One region of the Bacillus sp. MN7755 genome, then DNA from elsewhere that is predicted to be linked to it. Evidence: a T-box and tRNA genes for the amino acid it is inferred to sense, from the RefSeq annotation. Region 1 holds a T-box; the other holds one or more tRNA genes.
The links. The T-box of region 1 lies ahead of ACYVEC_RS25300 (tryptophan--tRNA ligase). A T-box ahead of a tRNA ligase gene usually reads a tRNA of that ligase, here a tRNA-Trp.

Region 2: it has a tRNA-Trp gene. The T-box ahead of ACYVEC_RS25300 (tryptophan--tRNA ligase) is inferred to sense a tRNA for this amino acid. The anticodon was not compared.

The regions. Positions count from the first base shown of each region.
Region 1 covers NZ_BTRL01000025.1:202,156-214,113, reverse strand. The annotation lists gene ACYVEC_RS25320 (GNAT family N-acetyltransferase) at 1-10, opposite strand, end outside; gene ACYVEC_RS25315 (GlsB/YeaQ/YmgE family stress response membrane protein) at 242-490, shown strand; gene ACYVEC_RS25310 (AI-2E family transporter) at 552-1,673, shown strand; gene ACYVEC_RS25305 (1-deoxy-D-xylulose-5-phosphate reductoisomerase) at 1,702-2,859, opposite strand; T-box leader at 2,997-3,204, shown strand; gene ACYVEC_RS25300 (tryptophan--tRNA ligase) at 3,210-4,247, shown strand; gene ACYVEC_RS25295 (maltose O-acetyltransferase) at 4,470-5,033, shown strand; gene ACYVEC_RS25290 (MFS transporter) at 5,103-6,296, shown strand; gene ACYVEC_RS25285 (ROK family transcriptional regulator) at 6,419-7,459, shown strand; gene ACYVEC_RS25280 (VOC family protein) at 7,521-7,901, shown strand; gene ACYVEC_RS25275 (YbeF family protein) at 8,000-8,254, shown strand; gene ACYVEC_RS25270 (NUDIX hydrolase) at 8,364-8,813, opposite strand; gene ACYVEC_RS25265 (DUF2785 domain-containing protein) at 8,830-9,669, opposite strand; gene ACYVEC_RS25260 (GNAT family N-acetyltransferase) at 9,793-10,515, shown strand; gene ACYVEC_RS25255 (tyrosine-protein phosphatase) at 10,695-11,717, shown strand; gene ACYVEC_RS25250 (DUF1648 domain-containing protein) at 11,813-11,958, opposite strand, start outside.
Region 2 covers NZ_BTRL01000019.1:95-5,627, forward strand. The annotation lists rRNA gene rrf (5S ribosomal RNA) at 15-130, shown strand; tRNA gene ACYVEC_RS21695 (tRNA-Val) at 136-211, shown strand; tRNA gene ACYVEC_RS21700 (tRNA-Tyr) at 220-303, shown strand; tRNA gene ACYVEC_RS21705 (tRNA-Gln) at 315-389, shown strand; tRNA gene ACYVEC_RS21710 (tRNA-Lys) at 394-469, shown strand; tRNA gene ACYVEC_RS21715 (tRNA-Leu) at 484-564, shown strand; tRNA gene ACYVEC_RS21720 (tRNA-Gly) at 594-668, shown strand; tRNA gene ACYVEC_RS21725 (tRNA-Leu) at 685-773, shown strand; tRNA gene ACYVEC_RS21730 (tRNA-Arg) at 777-850, shown strand; tRNA gene ACYVEC_RS21735 (tRNA-Pro) at 861-934, shown strand; tRNA gene ACYVEC_RS21740 (tRNA-Ala) at 950-1,022, shown strand; tRNA gene ACYVEC_RS21745 (tRNA-Ser) at 1,043-1,135, shown strand; tRNA gene ACYVEC_RS21750 (tRNA-Ser) at 1,188-1,280, shown strand; tRNA gene ACYVEC_RS21755 (tRNA-Met) at 1,306-1,382, shown strand; tRNA gene ACYVEC_RS21760 (tRNA-Asp) at 1,386-1,461, shown strand; tRNA gene ACYVEC_RS21765 (tRNA-Phe) at 1,470-1,545, shown strand; tRNA gene ACYVEC_RS21770 (tRNA-Thr) at 1,555-1,627, shown strand; tRNA gene ACYVEC_RS21775 (tRNA-Trp) at 1,634-1,704, shown strand; tRNA gene ACYVEC_RS21780 (tRNA-Ile) at 1,715-1,791, shown strand; tRNA gene ACYVEC_RS21785 (tRNA-Asn) at 1,800-1,874, shown strand; tRNA gene ACYVEC_RS21790 (tRNA-Glu) at 1,876-1,947, shown strand; gene ACYVEC_RS21795 (CBS domain-containing protein) at 2,078-2,497, shown strand; gene ACYVEC_RS21800 (DUF3965 domain-containing protein) at 2,793-3,944, shown strand; gene ACYVEC_RS21805 (hypothetical protein) at 4,173-4,511, opposite strand; gene ACYVEC_RS21810 (SH3 domain-containing protein) at 4,517-5,533, opposite strand, start outside.

The sequences.
Region 1 (11,958 bases):
TAAGAATCATAGATAATGAAGCCTCCTTTGAATATGGTATATTAATATAATTGATTTTTGGGTAAGTTTGACAATGATTTTCTTTTTTGCATATAATATATGTATCTCCTTACATATATTACTCTTCCGTTTCTTTCTATAGTAGAATATGGTTAGTGTAAATGAATTTGTAATCTTAAATAAGAGTTTTGCTACTCTTGTATTTGAGCATACAGACTATAATAGAAATGGAGGACTAAAGATGGGATGGATTATCACATTAATAGTTGGTGCTATTATAGGTGCAATTGCTAGTTCTATAACGGGTAAAAATTTTCCGGGTGGTATATTTGGAAATATTATCGCAGGTTTATTAGGTGCTTCGTTAGGCAGTAGATTATTTGGATCTTTTGGGCCATCATTTGGTGGGATTCATGTTGTGCCAGCATTATTAGGAGCAATCGTGTTAATTTTTATTGTATCATTTGTAGTGAAAGCTGCAAGGAAATAAATATAGATTATGATGAAAAGCCCTGAATAAGGGCTTTTCATCATTCGAAGAGGTGGTTTAGTTGGAGAAAATAAATATAAGAAAAAGGGACAAGCTGAAACAGTTTTTTAGAGAACACAATTATTTAGCAGTGCTACTTGGATTTGCATTATTGTTCATTAATATTTTATTGCTAACAAAAATTTCTTTTGTGTTTACTCCGTTTATCGTCTTTTTAAAAACAATTTTCTTCCCGGTATTATTAGCGGGCGTACTATTTTATATTTTGCATCCATTCGTTTCACTCCTTGAAAAGAAAGGTGTTTCAAGAATCGTATCGATAGCCTCGATATACTTAATCGTAATTGGATTATTTGTGTTCTTAGTTTTAACGGTTATTCCTATTATTAAAGATCAAATTGATGCATTAATAGATAACTTACCGTATTTCGGTCATGAAATCGAACGAGCAGCACGTAGATTTGGAGAAAGTAATTTACTGAGCAAAATTCAGGAGAATTTAAATATTGATGTAGCGAGTATGGTAAAAGACTACACAGTTGATTTTACGAAGTCATTATCATCAGTAACAGGAAATGTAACTGGATTTTTAAGCACTGTTACAGAAGTGGTTTTAACGTTTGTAATGGTTCCGTTTATATTGTTCTATCTTTTAAAAGATGGTGAGCAATTGCCGAATCATTTCTTAAAGTTCATTTCAGAGCAAAGACAACCGGCAGCAATGAGAATACTAGATGATATGCATTATGCGATTAGTTCGTATATTAGAGGACAAATTATCGTTAGTTTGTTTATCGGTATTATGTTATTAATTGGTTACCTTATTATCGGTATTAAATATGCAGTACTGCTTGCTATTTTAGCGATGATTGTAAATATCGTTCCGTATGTAGGACCAATCATTGCAATTACACCAGCGTTAATTATCGCATTTATTGATTCGCCAGGGATGGTTTTAAAGGTAATTATTGTAATGATGGTTGTACAATTAGCAGAAGGTAAATTTATTTCTCCGCAAGTCATGGGGAAAAAGCTAGATATTCATCCGATTACAATCATATTTATTATTTTAACTGCCGGAAATTTATTTGGAATTATGGGGATTATTTTAGCGATCCCAGGATATGCGATATTAAAAGTGTTAGTTACGCATGGTTATAGATTTGTTAAGTTGAATACGTGAAAAAAGAGCTAAAACAGTATTATCTGTTTTAGCTCTTTTTTATTAACAATTGATGTGCATATTGGCGTGCCCATTGATCCGCTTCTAATATAGCATCTAGAGAAGGGTCGTTTACGTTATGATGAGCTTCAACTGTATTGTAAATTGTTTTTTCGATATCGAAAAATGCAATTTCATTTTTAAGAAATAGTGCATTTGCAATTTCGTTCGCTGCATTTAATACGGCTGGAGTTGTACCGCCAATTTTGCCACATTCAAATGCGTATTGTAGACAGGGGAACTTCTCTAAATTTGGTTTTTCAAAATGCAAACTACCAATTTCTAATAAATTTAATTTTTCATAAGAAGAAGGTAGCCGATTAGGGTAGTGAAACGCATATTGAATCGGCATCCTCATATCAGGAGCACCGAGCTGTGCCATAACTGATCCATCAATAAACTCTACTAAAGAATGAATAATACTTTCTTTATGAATCATTACATCAATTTTTTCATAAGGAATATCAAATAGCCATCTTGCTTCCATTACTTCGAATCCTTTATTCATTAATGTGGCAGAATCAATCGTTAGTTTTGCCCCCATTAACCAGTTTGGATGTTTTAAAGCATCTTTTGCTTGTAAAGTTTTCATTTCTTCACGTGTTTTATCACGGAATGCACCGCCAGAAGCTGTAACAATTAATTTGTCTATTTCTTTATTATTTTCTCCGTTTAAACATTGGAAAATAGCTGAATGCTCACTATCGACTGGAATTAAACGACATCCGTTTTGTTTCGCCAGTTCAGTTACGATATGTCCAGCTGCAACTAACGTTTCTTTATTAGCGATGGCAATATCTTTCTTCGCCTTTAATGCTTCAATCGTTGGAAGTAGTCCGGAAACACCGACAACAGAACTTAATACAAGATTTGAATCAGGATGAGTAGCTACCGCAATTAAGCCGTCCGTTCCATATGTGATTTTTGTGTTGGTTGAAATACGCGTACGAAGCATGTCTGCTAATTCTTTTGTCGCGACGCTTACAATACGAGGTTGAAACGTTTTGATTTGTTGCTCAAGAAGATCGATATTATAATTTGCGGTTAAACCGATGATTTTAAAATGTTCAGGATGAGTTGAAACAACATCTAATGCAGATGTGCCGATGGATCCTGTTGAACCTAAAATGGATATATATTTTACCATGAAAAAACCTCCAAAGTTGTTTCGAGTATTTCTGCAAACCTATATATTATTAGACAATTGAAGTGGAAATTCCTGCTATATAAAATAGAAAATTCGGGTTTGTTTGGAAGTGAAATGTGATAAACTGTAAAAAATAAGCAAAAGCAATGAAAGAGAAGAGTACATATTCGAAACTTTTCAGAGAGCTGATGTGTGGTGGAAATCAGTAAGGGATGAATATGGAATGGGCTCTGGAGCTTCTAACTGAAATGAGTAGGTAAAGACGGTTGCTTCACGTTAAGAAGTTGAAGTGAGCTATAATGATAGCTAATTAAGGTGGTACCGCGGGAGTCTCTCGTCCTTTTTTAAGGATGAGGGGCTCCTTTTATTTTGAGAAAGGAGGAGTTAGAATGAGTGAAAAAATAATGTTAACAGGGATTAAGCCGACAGGTTATCCGCATTTAGGAAATTATATTGGTGCGATTAAACCGGCATTGCAAATGTCAAAAAATAATAAAGGAAAAGCATTGTACTTTATAGCTGATTATCATGCGTTAAATGCTGTGCATGATCCAAGTCAGTTTAGTAGTTATACGAAAGAGGTAGCTGCTACTTGGTTATCGCTTGGACTTGGAGAAGATGTTATTTTTTACCGACAAACAGAAGTGCCGGAGATTTTAGAATTGGCTTGGATATTAGCGTGCCTAACTCCGAAAGGGCTTATGAACCGTGCTCATGCGTATAAAGCGAAAGTAGAGCAAAATAAAGAGGCAGGGTTAGAGGTCGATGCTGGAGTGAATATGGGGTTATATACGTATCCGATTCTAATGGCGGCTGACATATTACTATTTCAAGCTACTCATGTGCCAGTCGGGAAAGACCAAATTCAGCATATTGAAATTGCGCGTGATATTGCCACGTATTTTAACCATACATTCGGCATGACATTTACACTTCCAGAGTATGTCATACAAGAAGAAGGAGCAATATTACCTGGTCTTGATGGAAGAAAGATGAGTAAAAGTTATGGGAATGTGATCCCATTATTTGCAGAGCAAGAAAAACTACGGAAATTAATATTTAAAATCAAAACAGATTCATCACTTCCAAATGAACCGAAAGAACTAGAAACGTTATTTACGATATATAAAGAATTTGCAACAGAAGATGAAATTCAGTCATTACGTGAAAAATATGAGACTGGAATCGGATGGGGCGATGTGAAAAAAGAGTTATTCCGCGTTGTAGATCGTGAGTTAGCAGCACCTCGGGAGAAATATGCAATGTATATACAGGAGCCAAATTTATTATATGAAGCGCTAGAAAAAGGTGCTGAACGAGCAAGAGAAATCGCGAAGGTAAATTTAGCGGAAATTAAAAAACGGATTGGATTTGAGAGGGGACGTTAAGTGTTCCCTTGTTTTTTCTATATGAATTTTAATTATTTTATTCGTTATATCCACTTGTAAAATGAGGAATTCGCATCTTTTTTCGAAGTTTATTAATTGCACATTTTAAAAAGTATGTTAATATAGGGATACTTATTAAACGTGTTTAATAAGTATAATTAATTCCACTTATTAAAGTCGTTTAATAAGTGGAATCCATTCGATAACGAAGGAGATGAATGTATGAGAACAGAGAAAGAAAAGATGTTGGTAGGAGAAATGTATATTGCGGATGACGAAGAATTAGTGGCTGATAGGGTGGAGGCAAAACGTTTAACACGCCTTTATAACGATGCGATGGAGACAGGGGATGAACAACGTTTTACGTTATTAAATCAGCTTTTAGGTTCTTCAGCTGATGGGAAAGCCCAAATTAATCCTGATTTTCGTTGTGATTACGGCTACAATATCCATGTTGGAAAGAGCTTTTTCGCAAATTTCAATTGTGTGATTTTAGACGTTTGTGAAGTGCGAATCGGTGATAATTGTATGTTTGCACCTGGTGTTCACATTTACACTGCTACGCATCCGTTACATCCGGTAGAGAGGAATTCTGGCAAAGAATATGGAAAGCCGGTAAAGATAGGTAACAACGTTTGGGTTGGCGGGGGAGCTATTATTAACCCTGGTATTTCAATTGGAGACAACGCTGTAATTGCTTCAGGGGCAGTTGTGACAAAAGATGTACCTAATAATGTAGTAGTTGGTGGTAATCCAGCTAAAGTTATTAAAACGATAGACTTATAGAAATCGCTTTTTACGGATACATGAATAAACTGGTGTCGTATCGTATAGACAATATGAAAGGTGTTTCATATGGAGAAAAATAGTGCGGATAATCATACAAAGACATTACTGGCCTCTCGAAACGCTCTGTTTCTCTTATTTGCTTTGCCAGGTGTGGCATTTGCTACATGGATTTCAAGAACAGCAGCTACTCGAGATATTTTAGCAGTGTCAAATGCAGAAATGGGCTGGATTTTGTTCGGATTATCTGTCGGTTCAATAATTGGTTTACTGAGTGCAAGTCATTTTATTGACGGTAAGGGAGCTAGAGACGTTATTATAGGTAGTATGTTTTTTATGATCGTTGGATTACTTTGTTTAGGTATTAATATTTATTTTGCTTCTAGTATGGGGGCTTTTGGTAGCTTACTAGTATTTGGAGTAGGATATGGATTAGCAGAAGTTGCATTGAATGTAGAGGGTTCTTCTATTGAGCAAAAATTAGGAACAACTCTTCTTCCGAAGTTCCATGGCTTTTTTAGTGTAGGAACTTTAGTAGGTGCGCTCAGTGGCTCTGTCGCCGCCACGCTTCACATTCCAATTTTGTATCAGTTTCTTGCGATTTCGGTCGTGTTTGTATTACTTGTATGTATGGTATATCGTTTTCTTCCGCATGGAACAGGAAAGAAAGAGAAATCACGGAACAAAAAACGAGCGAAACTTACGTCCTTACGTATGGAAAAAAAGGTGCTTTTACTTGGTCTTTTCGTGCTTGGAATGGCATTTGCAGAAGGAAGTGCGAATGATTGGCTACCTATCGTGATAGTAGATGGACATCAGCAAAGTGTTGTGACAGGTTCTATTATGTACACCATTTTTGTATTGGCAATGACGTTAGCACGTATGTGTAGTAGTTATTTCCTTGATCGATTTGGTCGTGTCGCTGTTGTACGTGCTACTATTATGATGGCTATTATAGGAATGACAATTGTCATATTTTGGAGTAACTCATATTTTCTAGCACTTGGTGTAGTACTGTGGGGGATTGGTGCCGCGCTAGGTTTCCCAATTGGTCTTTCTGCTGCTGGAGATGGCGGCGAAAATGCGACTTCTAATGTTGCGACAGTTTCTATAATCGGTTTTACAGCGTTTTTAGTCGGACCACCATTTTTAGGGATACTTGGAGAAGCATTCGGAATACGTAATGCTTTGCTAGCTGTTTTATTATTTGTTATCTTGTCTGGAATTGTATCGCCTGTTACGAGAGAGAATACATCGAGTTAAATACGGAGTGCCGCTAGTAGAAATATATCATCTCTATTGCTTTAGAAAATGATGTATGATATATTGTCAACGCAACTTATTAAAAGTGTTTAATAAGTATGTTGACTAAGGTGGTGAGCGATTTGAGTGAACAATTTGTTACTCAAAAATCGATTAAAGAGACAATCCTTCGCGGCATTCGTACAGTTCTTCTGGAGCGAGGTAGTGCAACGAAAGTTGAACTTAGTAATACATTAGAAATCAGTTTTCCAACGATAAGTAAATTTATAGAAAAAATGAAACAAGATGGTGAAGTCACTTTAGCTGGTTTAGATGATTCAAGTGGTGGAAGAAGAGCGAAACGATATGAATATAATCCAGAATATATGTTAGGTTTAGCGATATTTTTAGAAAAGAATGAGACAAACTATACAATTTTTAACTGTTTAGGGGAAGTAAAAGAACAAGGAAGTACTTCAAGTATGTTAATTGATACGGGAGTAAATCTATTATCTAAACATATTGAAGGTCTTATCGCTACATTCCCGAAAATAAGTTCTATATCAATTGGTGTGCCTGGTTCGGTCGATAATGGTCGTATTTTTTATATTCCTGGATATGAAAAGTTCCAAAATTTTAATTTGAAAAGTCACTTGGAGGAACTGTTTTCTATACCAGTAGTAATAGAAAACGATATGAATGCTGCAGTACTCGGCTATCATAAAAATACTGGAAACAATGAAAATTCCTCACTTGTATATTTGTATTCAGGTCAAAATGGCCCAGGTGCGGGGATTATGGTAAATGGAGATGTTGTACGCGGAAGTACGTTTTTCTCAGGAGAGATATCTTTTGTTCCGCAATATGATAATAAAAATTTCTTGCAAGCTTTGAGAAGTGGAGACGAAGTTGAAAATTCTAATAATCCAGAGGAATATAATATAGATGCTATTACTCGTTTAATAGCTACATGTATAGCGATTATTAACCCTCATGGATTCATCTTCTGTGATGATGAAGTGAACCAATTTGTAATAGATCAAATTGTAAAAAGTTGTCCGAAGTACATTCCGGCAGAACATATTCCGAAAATAACAGCGAGTAATTGGAAAGAAGATTATTTATACGGATTAAAAAGTCTTGGACTTGATCTTATGATTACGACAACAAATAAAGAAAATTAAATGTGCTGGCAATGAAGCATCCAATTGTCAGTTGAATAACATAAAAGAAAAGGTGTCGATTATGAAAATTGAACATGTAGCAATTTGGGTGAATGATTTAGAAGGAATGCGTGATTTCTATAAACAGTACTTTAATGGTGAAGAAAATAGCTTATATCACAATCCGAAAAAGCAGTTTGAATCTTATTTTATAACTTTTGAAGGCGGTGCGCGTCTAGAACTTATGAAGCAGGTAGGGATAGACGAGAAAGTACAAATACAAACAATAGGATATGCGCATATTGCTTTTTCTGTAGGTAGTAAAGAAAAAGTGAACGAATTAACTAATACATTAAGAGAAGCAGGATACCCCCTGTTAAACGGCCCGCGTACTACAGGGGATGGTTACTATGAAAGTGTAGTAAGTGATCCTGAAGGAAATCAGATTGAGATAACGATCTAACATTTTATTTACTAATAACGAATAAAACTATAAAACTTTGTTGTTCCCCAAAACGATTATAAGAAATCTATTATTTCTTCAGAAAGGGGGACATACCATTGAGTGAGTCAATTTTGATTTTCTGTATATATCCATTGCTTATTTGTATTTTTTCAATAGCTGTGACATATAAAGTAGGTACATTTTACGTGATGCCAATGGTAACATTTCTTATTTTTCTTATGTTAAGTGTTACATTGTACGATCCATCATTTTTCTTTTGGGTGGGCATGTATACTATTTTTTCATTCATTATTTCTTATATAACTATACTTTTTATAAAGGGATATAAAGTTGTAGAAAGAGAACGTTAATATCAATTTGGGGAAATAGGGATTTACGGTGAACGATAACAACCTCATTTCGCGTTATCATGACGGGAAATGAGGTTGTTTTATTTCTATATAAAATATGTAACATTTGTTAATTGGATTGCTGAAACTCCTTAATAATACGCTTAATAACTGGATGAAGAGTAATAGGCAATTTATCAAGCGGGAAGAAGCGCAATTCTTTTGACTCAGCTTGATCACATTTAAGTTCACCATGAAATTCACGGCAAATATAAATAACGAGTACACCATGTACTTGATCGCCGTTTGGATAGATTTGAAAGTAATCTGGTCCTGAGTATGTGCGGAATAGTTCTGGATTTTTAATAATAAGTCCAGTTTCTTCATATACTTCTCGCTGTAACGCGTCTTCTAACGTTTCGTTATATTCTAAGGCGCCGCCAATAATACCCCAGCGGTTAAAGTCTGTGCGGAGCTGCAGTAATATTTCATTTTTCTCATTTAATATAATGGCGTGTGAACCTATTAAAATAAGTGGATGATTTCCTACTAAATTTCTCATGTCTTCGATATAACCCATATTTTTCTCCTTACATTTAATAATAATTGGGGAGTTCCTTTAACATTCTTTCTGTTTTACGTGCTGCATAAGCTAAGTTATGATCATCTTTCGTCCTAAAAAATAATGTGCGTAAAAAGGTTTTAATGTTGGCGCATAAAATACAATATTCATTTAACGAAAGGCGTTTTCTAATTTGAGGAAGCCTTTTTATTTTTTTATAAATAATAGAAATTAACTCATCTTGCGGGAAGTCATGATACAGCATTGCTAGTAATGGCGTAACAATTCGTTCATCTTCGTTATTATGAAAAAGGTCAGATGGAATGAAGATTTTATTTAATAAGCAATGAATTAATTCTTCATACCATTCAAAGGTCGTATAAGAATTATGAACAATTTCAGTAAATGCATCAGATACGTGGGCAAGACAATGAGCCCATCCTTTATTTTCAATATAGCCTCGAAAATCTGTTTCTAAGTTTGTGTATGTAATGAGTTTGTTTTTTATTTCTTCGATATCCTCCTCTGTAAAAAAGTAGTGCGAATTAGCGAATTGGAGTATTAACGCAATTAACGAAATAGTGTAAGAACGTGTGAAAACCCCATCTGTATGTGGGGAGTAAATGTCACAATATAAATACTCATCACTTAAACAAGTTTGCAACAGTAATTTTAGTTGATCATCCATAAGGAATTCATGATGAATGAAATGTGCAAAACATTTATATATAAGTTGGTAACGAACGTAACTATCAGTCGTTCCGATAAACTGAAGCATATGGAGCGTTAACTCATTTATATCTATATGTTGCAGTTGCGTATAGTCATTTTGTTGTATAAGCTCTAACTGTTGTTGCAGCGCTGTAATATCCAATGGAGAACCTCCTCCGCACTTTAAAGATGCGATGTTTTCTAGTATTCTATATATTCAAGGACAATCCTGCTCATGCAAGGAGAACAAGTAGAAATTCGAGTAAGACATAGATGAGGGAAGTATATGATGACTATAGAACAGTTAGAAAAACATTTTAAAATTAGAAGAAATGCTTCTTCTATCATGATAAAAGAAAATAATGCAGAGATTTTTACAGAAGAGCAATTAAAGGAAATGGTGCAATATTGCGTTGCTGAGGCTGAAAAAGAGGGGATAGAAAACTTGCATTTTGAGATTTCTTCAAAAAGCCCAAATTATGATATGTATAAAAAATGCTTCGAAACGTATTCTTTTGAATATGTTACTGAAAACATAATCGTATTTAAGGATATATACGAAGTAGAAGATGTAGAAAGTGATATTGATTTTAAACTGATTGAAGAAGTAGGAGAAGATACTTTTTATTCTCTTTGGAGTGAAATGACGGAAGAACAAGTCACTTACGATCAATTTGTAAATATGATGCTACAAGAAATTGGTGAGCAATGGAAAGAACATTGTTTAACAGCGAGTATCGATGAAGAGCCGATAGGAATTGTAATCCCGCATATTGAAAAGGGGACGTTAGAAGAAGGAAAACTAATGTATTTCGCAGTCGCTCCAAATATGCGAAATAAAGGGTATGAAACAGCATTCTTTACAGGTGCAATGTTTGTCTTAAAGGAAATAGGTGCCTCTTATTATATCGGTGAGGCAAATGTACAAAATGAGTGGATGAAGGATGTTTTTGATAAGAATGGATGTAAGTTGCTTAGTTCAACTGAGCGGTATGTAAGAAAGTTTTAAAGGATGAATAAGGTACTCTCTTGAACTCATTTCGAGGAAATCCGTGTACAAATTTTGAACAAGTAAAAGAACTTTTTGCTTGTTTGTAAGATAAAAAGAAAAATCGAAACGACAAAGTATGCTTTCCTATAATACAATAGAGAAGGATTAGACTATACGAAGAAAGCGTTGGTGAAAGAATGGAGCAGCAAAGACATTGGCTACAAGCAACTGTAGAAAGAAATGAAAATAATACGTTACATATAAAGTGGGAAAATAATATAGAAGAAGTTCGCATTTATTGGAGTACTTCACCAGATCATATTGAAGAAAATGGAGAATTACTTGCAACAGTAGATGGAGAATCATCATATACAATTGAAAATTTAAGTGAAACTGAGCGTCCATATTTTAGACTAGTAGGTAGTAATGGACAAGCAGTGACAGTAGCTGAGCGTAGATTGCCATTACAAGGTGCGTTTAACTTCCGTGATATGGGAGGGTATGAAACGACAGAAGGCCGTAAAGTGAAATGGGGAAAATTGTATCGTTCAGAAGAGCTAGCAGGATTAACAGAGTGGGATATTGAGTATTTACAAAAGTCTGGCTTAAAGTTAATTTGCGACTATCGTACAGACTTTGAAGTGAAACATAAGCCGAACCCGGAGATTACAGGTGCTCGTCAAGTCTGTTTACCAGTTATGCAAGAATTAGCGAAAGACTTGAACATAAATGAGTTTTTCCAAGTTGGTGACCTTTCTATGTTAGGGAAACCAGGCGAATACCTTGTGAAAATGAATCAAGATTTCGTAAGTGGTAATGAAGCATTCGTGAGCTTCTTAAAACTGGCGCAAAACCCGGAAAACTTACCGTTAGTAAACCACTGTACAGCTGGAAAAGACCGTACTGGATTTGGGTCAGCATTATTATTACTTTTACTAGGTGTACCAGAGAAAACAGTAATGGAAGATTATTTACTAAGTAACGGTTTCCGTGAAAAGTTAAATGAGAAAATGATGGCCTTTTTAGGTGCAAAACTACAAAACGATGAGAGCAGAGCAATATTAGGTGCAATGTTTGAAGCACGCGCTGAATATTTGCAAGCTGCGATTGATGAAGTTAAAAAGCAATACGGTTCAGTTGAAGCGTATGCTGAAAAAGCTTTAGGCTTTACGAAAGAGTCGTTAGAGGAAATGAAAGAGTTATTGTTAGAGGATAAATAATGGGGAGGGAGGCTGATGTGGATTAGCCTCCTTTTCTTATTGTTGATATCATGTTATTCCATAAAATGATGGATAACCGAATATCGTTGTCCGCATTATGAAATTTTTCGTTGCATTATTATGCCTATAATAATGGGAATAGCTGTCCCAATTAATAATATCGGTAAAAATAATTTTCCAAAACCGCCGCTCCAATCTAAAGCTATTGAAACTGTTTCGAATTGGATGAAAGCAAATATAA
Region 2 (5,533 bases), on a different contig from region 1:
TTAAATGAATACAGTCTGGTAATGATGGCAGAGAGGTCACACCCGTTCCCATACCGAACACGGAAGTTAAGCTCTCTAGCGCCGATGGTAGTTGGGACCTTGTCCCTGTGAGAGTAGGACGTTGCCAGGCAAAATGGAGGATTAGCTCAGCTGGGAGAGCACCTGCCTTACAAGCAGGGGGTCGGCGGTTCGATCCCGTCATCCTCCACCATATATGTCGGAGGGGTAGCGAAGTGGCTAAACGCGGCGGACTGTAAATCCGCTCCTTCGGGTTCGGCAGTTCGAATCTGCCCCCCTCCACCATTCTTAATTAATGGGCTATAGCCAAGCGGTAAGGCAACGGACTTTGACTCCGTCATGCGCTGGTTCGAATCCAGCTAGCCCAGCCATTAAGAGCCATTAGCTCAGTTGGTAGAGCATCTGACTTTTAATCAGAGGGTCGAAGGTTCGAGTCCTTCATGGCTCACCATTTTAACAAAATATGCGGGTGTGGCGGAATTGGCAGACGCACTAGACTTAGGATCTAGCGCCTTTGGCGTGGGGGTTCGACTCCCTTCACCCGCACTTTTAATAAAATAACTCAAACATGTCTTGCGGAAGTAGTTCAGTGGTAGAATACAACCTTGCCAAGGTTGGGGTCGCGGGTTCGAATCCCGTCTTCCGCTCCAATTTTCAATATGACATGCCGGGGTGGCGGAACAGGCAGACGCACAGGACTTAAAATCCTGCGGTGGGTGACCACCGTGCGGGTTCGACCCCCGCCCTCGGCACCATATGCGCCCGTAGCTCAATTGGATAGAGCGTTTGACTACGGATCAAGAGGTTAGGGGTTCGACTCCTCTCGGGCGCGCTTTTATTAACGGGAAGTGGCTCAGCTTGGTAGAGCACCTGGTTTGGGACCAGGGGGTCGCAGGTTCAAATCCTGTCTTCCCGATATTCCCAAAAACATGGGGCCTTAGCTCAGCTGGGAGAGCGCCTGCCTTGCACGCAGGAGGTCAGCGGTTCGATCCCGCTAGGCTCCACTTTATTTATTATATGTCTCGGAGGTATACCCAAGTTCGGCTGAAGGGATCGGTCTTGAAAACCGACAGGCGGTGAGAATCGCGCGGGGGTTCGAATCCCTCTACCTCCTCCATTTTCTTTAATGGTTTAGACATAAATAATAAAATATTTCTTTTTTCCTTCATGGAGGTATACCCAAGTTCGGCTGAAGGGATCGGTCTTGAAAACCGACAGGCGGCGAGAGTCGCGCGGGGGTTCGAATCCCTCTACCTCCTCCATTTTTTTAAAAAAATATTATATTGTCGCGGGGTGGAGCAGCACGGTAGCTCGTCGGGCTCATAACCCGAAGGTCGCAGGTTCAAATCCTGTCCCCGCAACCAAATGGTCCCGTGGTGTAGTGGTTAACATGCCTGCCTGTCACGCAGGAGATCGCCGGTTCGACCCCGGTCGGGACCGCCATTTATGTTGGCTCGGTAGCTCAGTCGGTAGAGCAGAGGACTGAAAATCCTCGTGTCGGCGGTTCGATTCCGTCCCGAGCCACCATTTTTTTATGCCGACTTAGCTCAATTGGTAGAGCAACTGACTTGTAATCAGTAGGTTGGGGGTTCAAGTCCTCTAGTCGGCATCCTTTAGGGGCATAGTTTAAAGGTAGAACTGAGGTCTCCAAAACCTCCAGTGTGGGTTCGATTCCTACTGCCCCTGTAAAGTATATGGGCCTATAGCTCAGCTGGTTAGAGCGCACGCCTGATAAGCGTGAGGTCGATGGTTCGAGTCCATTTAGGCCCACCATATATTATTCCGCAGTAGCTCAGTGGTAGAGCTATCGGCTGTTAACCGATCGGTCGTAGGTTCGAGTCCTACCTGCGGAGCCATGGCCCGTTGGTCAAGTGGTTAAGACACCGCCCTTTCACGGCGGTAACACGGGTTCGAATCCCGTACGGGTCATAAAAAAAGAGTCAGCACATTGCTGACTCTTTTTTATTGTGCGTTAATCCTCTTTTATCTACTGATTTTCCTGAAATAAATAAAGGGATTTAGGAAAAACTATGGTATGTATAAAAAGGAGGAGACAAAAATGACACGAGTGAGAGACCTTATGAGTACTCATATTGTACATTGTACACCGCTAGACAACGTATACGAGGCTGCTGTAAAGATGAAAGAAGAATCGATTGGATTGATTCCGGTTGTTGAAAATGAGCAAGTTGTTGGGCTTGTTACAGACCGAGATTTAGTTGTTAGAGGCATTGCTGAGAAACATCCTGGATCTAATAAAATTACAAATGTAATGACAACAAATATTGTTTCAGTTTCTCCTGATGATTCTATTGAAAAAGCTACAGAGTTAATGGCACAGTATCAAATTAGACGATTACCAGTAGTTGAGAGTGGTCAACTTGTTGGAATGCTAGCATTAGGTGATTTAGCTACAAGAGAATCGGCAGATGATCAAGCGGGATTTGCTTTAAGTGAAATCTCGGAGCATACGGAATGAAGAGAGACTTTAATTAGTGGGATAAGTTACGTATAAAAATCAGATGCATTATTCTAGTATATATGGATTAAGCTAATATGTTAGCATGATGTATCTGAGACATTATATAATAAGTATACGGTTAGTAATTTCGACAGTTTATTTAAATTTGTCATTCCTAATTTTAAATAAGAGAAAAAATGATATACTGATAGATATAAGTATTATGATAGATTTCGAATATAACAATATTTATTATTAATGATGTAATAATGGATTAATATTTCCTATGTAGACAAAAGGGAAGGGGAATTATATGAGGGCTGTACAGCGCGATCCAAATTGGAATTTGGTTACAGATACATATATAGAACCAAATAATTTCGCTGAATTATTTTCTTTGCTTGTACCTTGTCATCCAAAAGGTGAAGGGAAAGAACGAACTATATTAGTGTGGAAAGAAAAAGAATTTTATAAAGAAGAAAATTTAGCGGCATTTATCGTATATGGAATGAATAAAGCAAAGAATTTACCGCAGTTTCATAAAGATGAAATTCCAACTTTAGTACGTATTCTTCGCTTATGCCAAGAGATTGGTTGGTATGAAGAAGCAAATACTTTTATGGTAAATCAAGGACTAGCTGAGTTTGTTCACACTTCATTGGAATATGAAACGTGGGATCTTTTGACGCAAGCGGTTGCTTTAAACTATTTAATTATTAAATATCGTATTGGTGAATTGACTGATGGGGATGTAGAAATTTGGGATAGAGTTAAATTTAATGAGAAATGTATAAAGGATTGTAAACATCTATTATCCCATAAAGAAGTATTGGAATTTACATTCTTTTATATGTGTAAGAGAGCTAAATTCCTATCAAAGGAACAATTAAATAGTGATATGATGAGTCTAGCGATGTATTGTAATACTTTTGTGTATGATTTATATACACATGACTTATTACGGAAATATCGTAAGTGTACAGACTTCCTATCATATTATGGACCTAGTCAAGCGGTATTAGCTTGTCAAAGAGCTGTACTTTCTCAAATTTCAGATCGATTAGACCCATTAAAGACTACTCATGTAGATGATTATTTATATGTAATGAAAGATATGATGGAGCATATGACGATAGGAATAATGGATCGATATGATCATTTTATCGGAAAGTTATTATCATATGTGCCATTTTTCGAAATGATTCAAGTTCCACAGCATGCATATTATTGTGAAGAATTACTGTATATTTGTAAGGGCATTGAATATAAAGAAGAAATATTACGCAATTATATATTTATACAATTACATGATTGTCTGCCATCATTCTTTAAACTATTTCTTAAAAATAAGCGTTATGCAACGATTCATGACATTCTGTTCTATTGGTGCGATGATGAACAAAGGATGAGCTTGGAGAAAAAATATAATCTTAGCTTTATTTATGAAAAATATGCTTGTGGGTAAAGAGCATTTTCTATATAAATTAAAAAGGATCTCACATAAACGTGAGATCCTTTTTTTGTTAGTAAAGCAAGGAGAATGTGATTAAGACGAGAAATAACATTCCATAAAGGAAAAATTGTGCCGTATTGCTTTCTTGTATACCAAAAAAAGTATTTATTTTTTTATATAAATTCAATATATATTTTAGCGGATTATCTTTGAAAGATTGGTACACAGTGTCTCCTCTTTCTAAGCTTCTTGTTCGTGTTTTTTGTTATTAGGGACATGAATGTATCTAGCTATGAATAGTAAAACAGCCATAAAGAACACAGGAAATACGGTAGATAAATAAAAACCATTACTAATAATATTTGTTATTAGGGCACTTAATAGAAAGATGGCATTATAAATATGTGCAATTTTTTGTTTTAGTTTAACTTGAAAGGATTCCATCATAATTTCTAAAGCGACAAAAGCAATGATAATAGATAAAAATACAGTATTTGTATTGTAAATGATTAAACAACAGATTAAACCTAAAAAGGCTAAGTATTCAATTAAGAGAGGTATATTGATATTGCGTGGCATACAATTTACCTAACTAAATATGGCAGTGGGTTTACTGCATTTGTTTTTTCAAAATTCCATTCTCCATTGTGTAATTCAAAATGAAGATGTTGCCCGTATGAATGACCTGTGTTTCCCATATGACCTACTAATTGTCCAGCCTGTACTTGATCACCAGCTTGTACAGTGCGATCTTTCATATGAGCATAGACTGTTGTATATAGTTTCCCGTTTAGTTGATGAGCGATGAACACAACATTGCCATAGCTAGCTGAATAATATGATTTCACAACTTTACCTGCAGCCGCAGCTTGGATAGAGACATTACCCTGAGCTGCAATATCTATCCCATAATGCATTTGTTCCCAGCGCATATCAAAGGTTGAGCTAATTCTTCCTTGAGTAGGGAATTTGAAAACTGCTGGAATGGAAGTAGGTTGAGCTGTTTGAGTTTGTGATTGCGTTTGATTTTGCACCACATAATGCTTTGCTACATATCCGTATCCTGTGCCAAAACGAATTTTATACCAAGTTCCGACAGTTTCCACTACTTGTATTTGTGTACCATTTTGTAATGAACCAAGTAGTGCACTACTTGTACTAGCATTGCTACGTACATTAAGTTTAGGTGTTGCAACTGTGTATTTCGTATTATTTTGAACTGTGATGCCTTTTACTAAAGGCTGTGAACCATTAGACACGAACGCCTTTTGTACGTAACCTGTTTTGCCATTATGTAAAATTTTATACCACTCACCTTGTTCTTCTTGAATGGTAACGAATTTCCCATTTGGTAATACATCTAAAATTGAAGATTCTAAATTAGGTTCAGAACGAACGTTTAATGCATTGGCATTAACAATGTATTGATTATTAGATTGAAGTTTGTTTTTTAGTAGAATAGCATCTTTTTGTACGTAACCTACTTTATTATTAACAGATACTTTATACCAGCTATTAGTTGTTTCAAGTATGTTTACTTTCGTATTAAAGCGAATTGTATCAATTGATGAGCTATTTGCGTTATCTTGTGTATGTAAGGC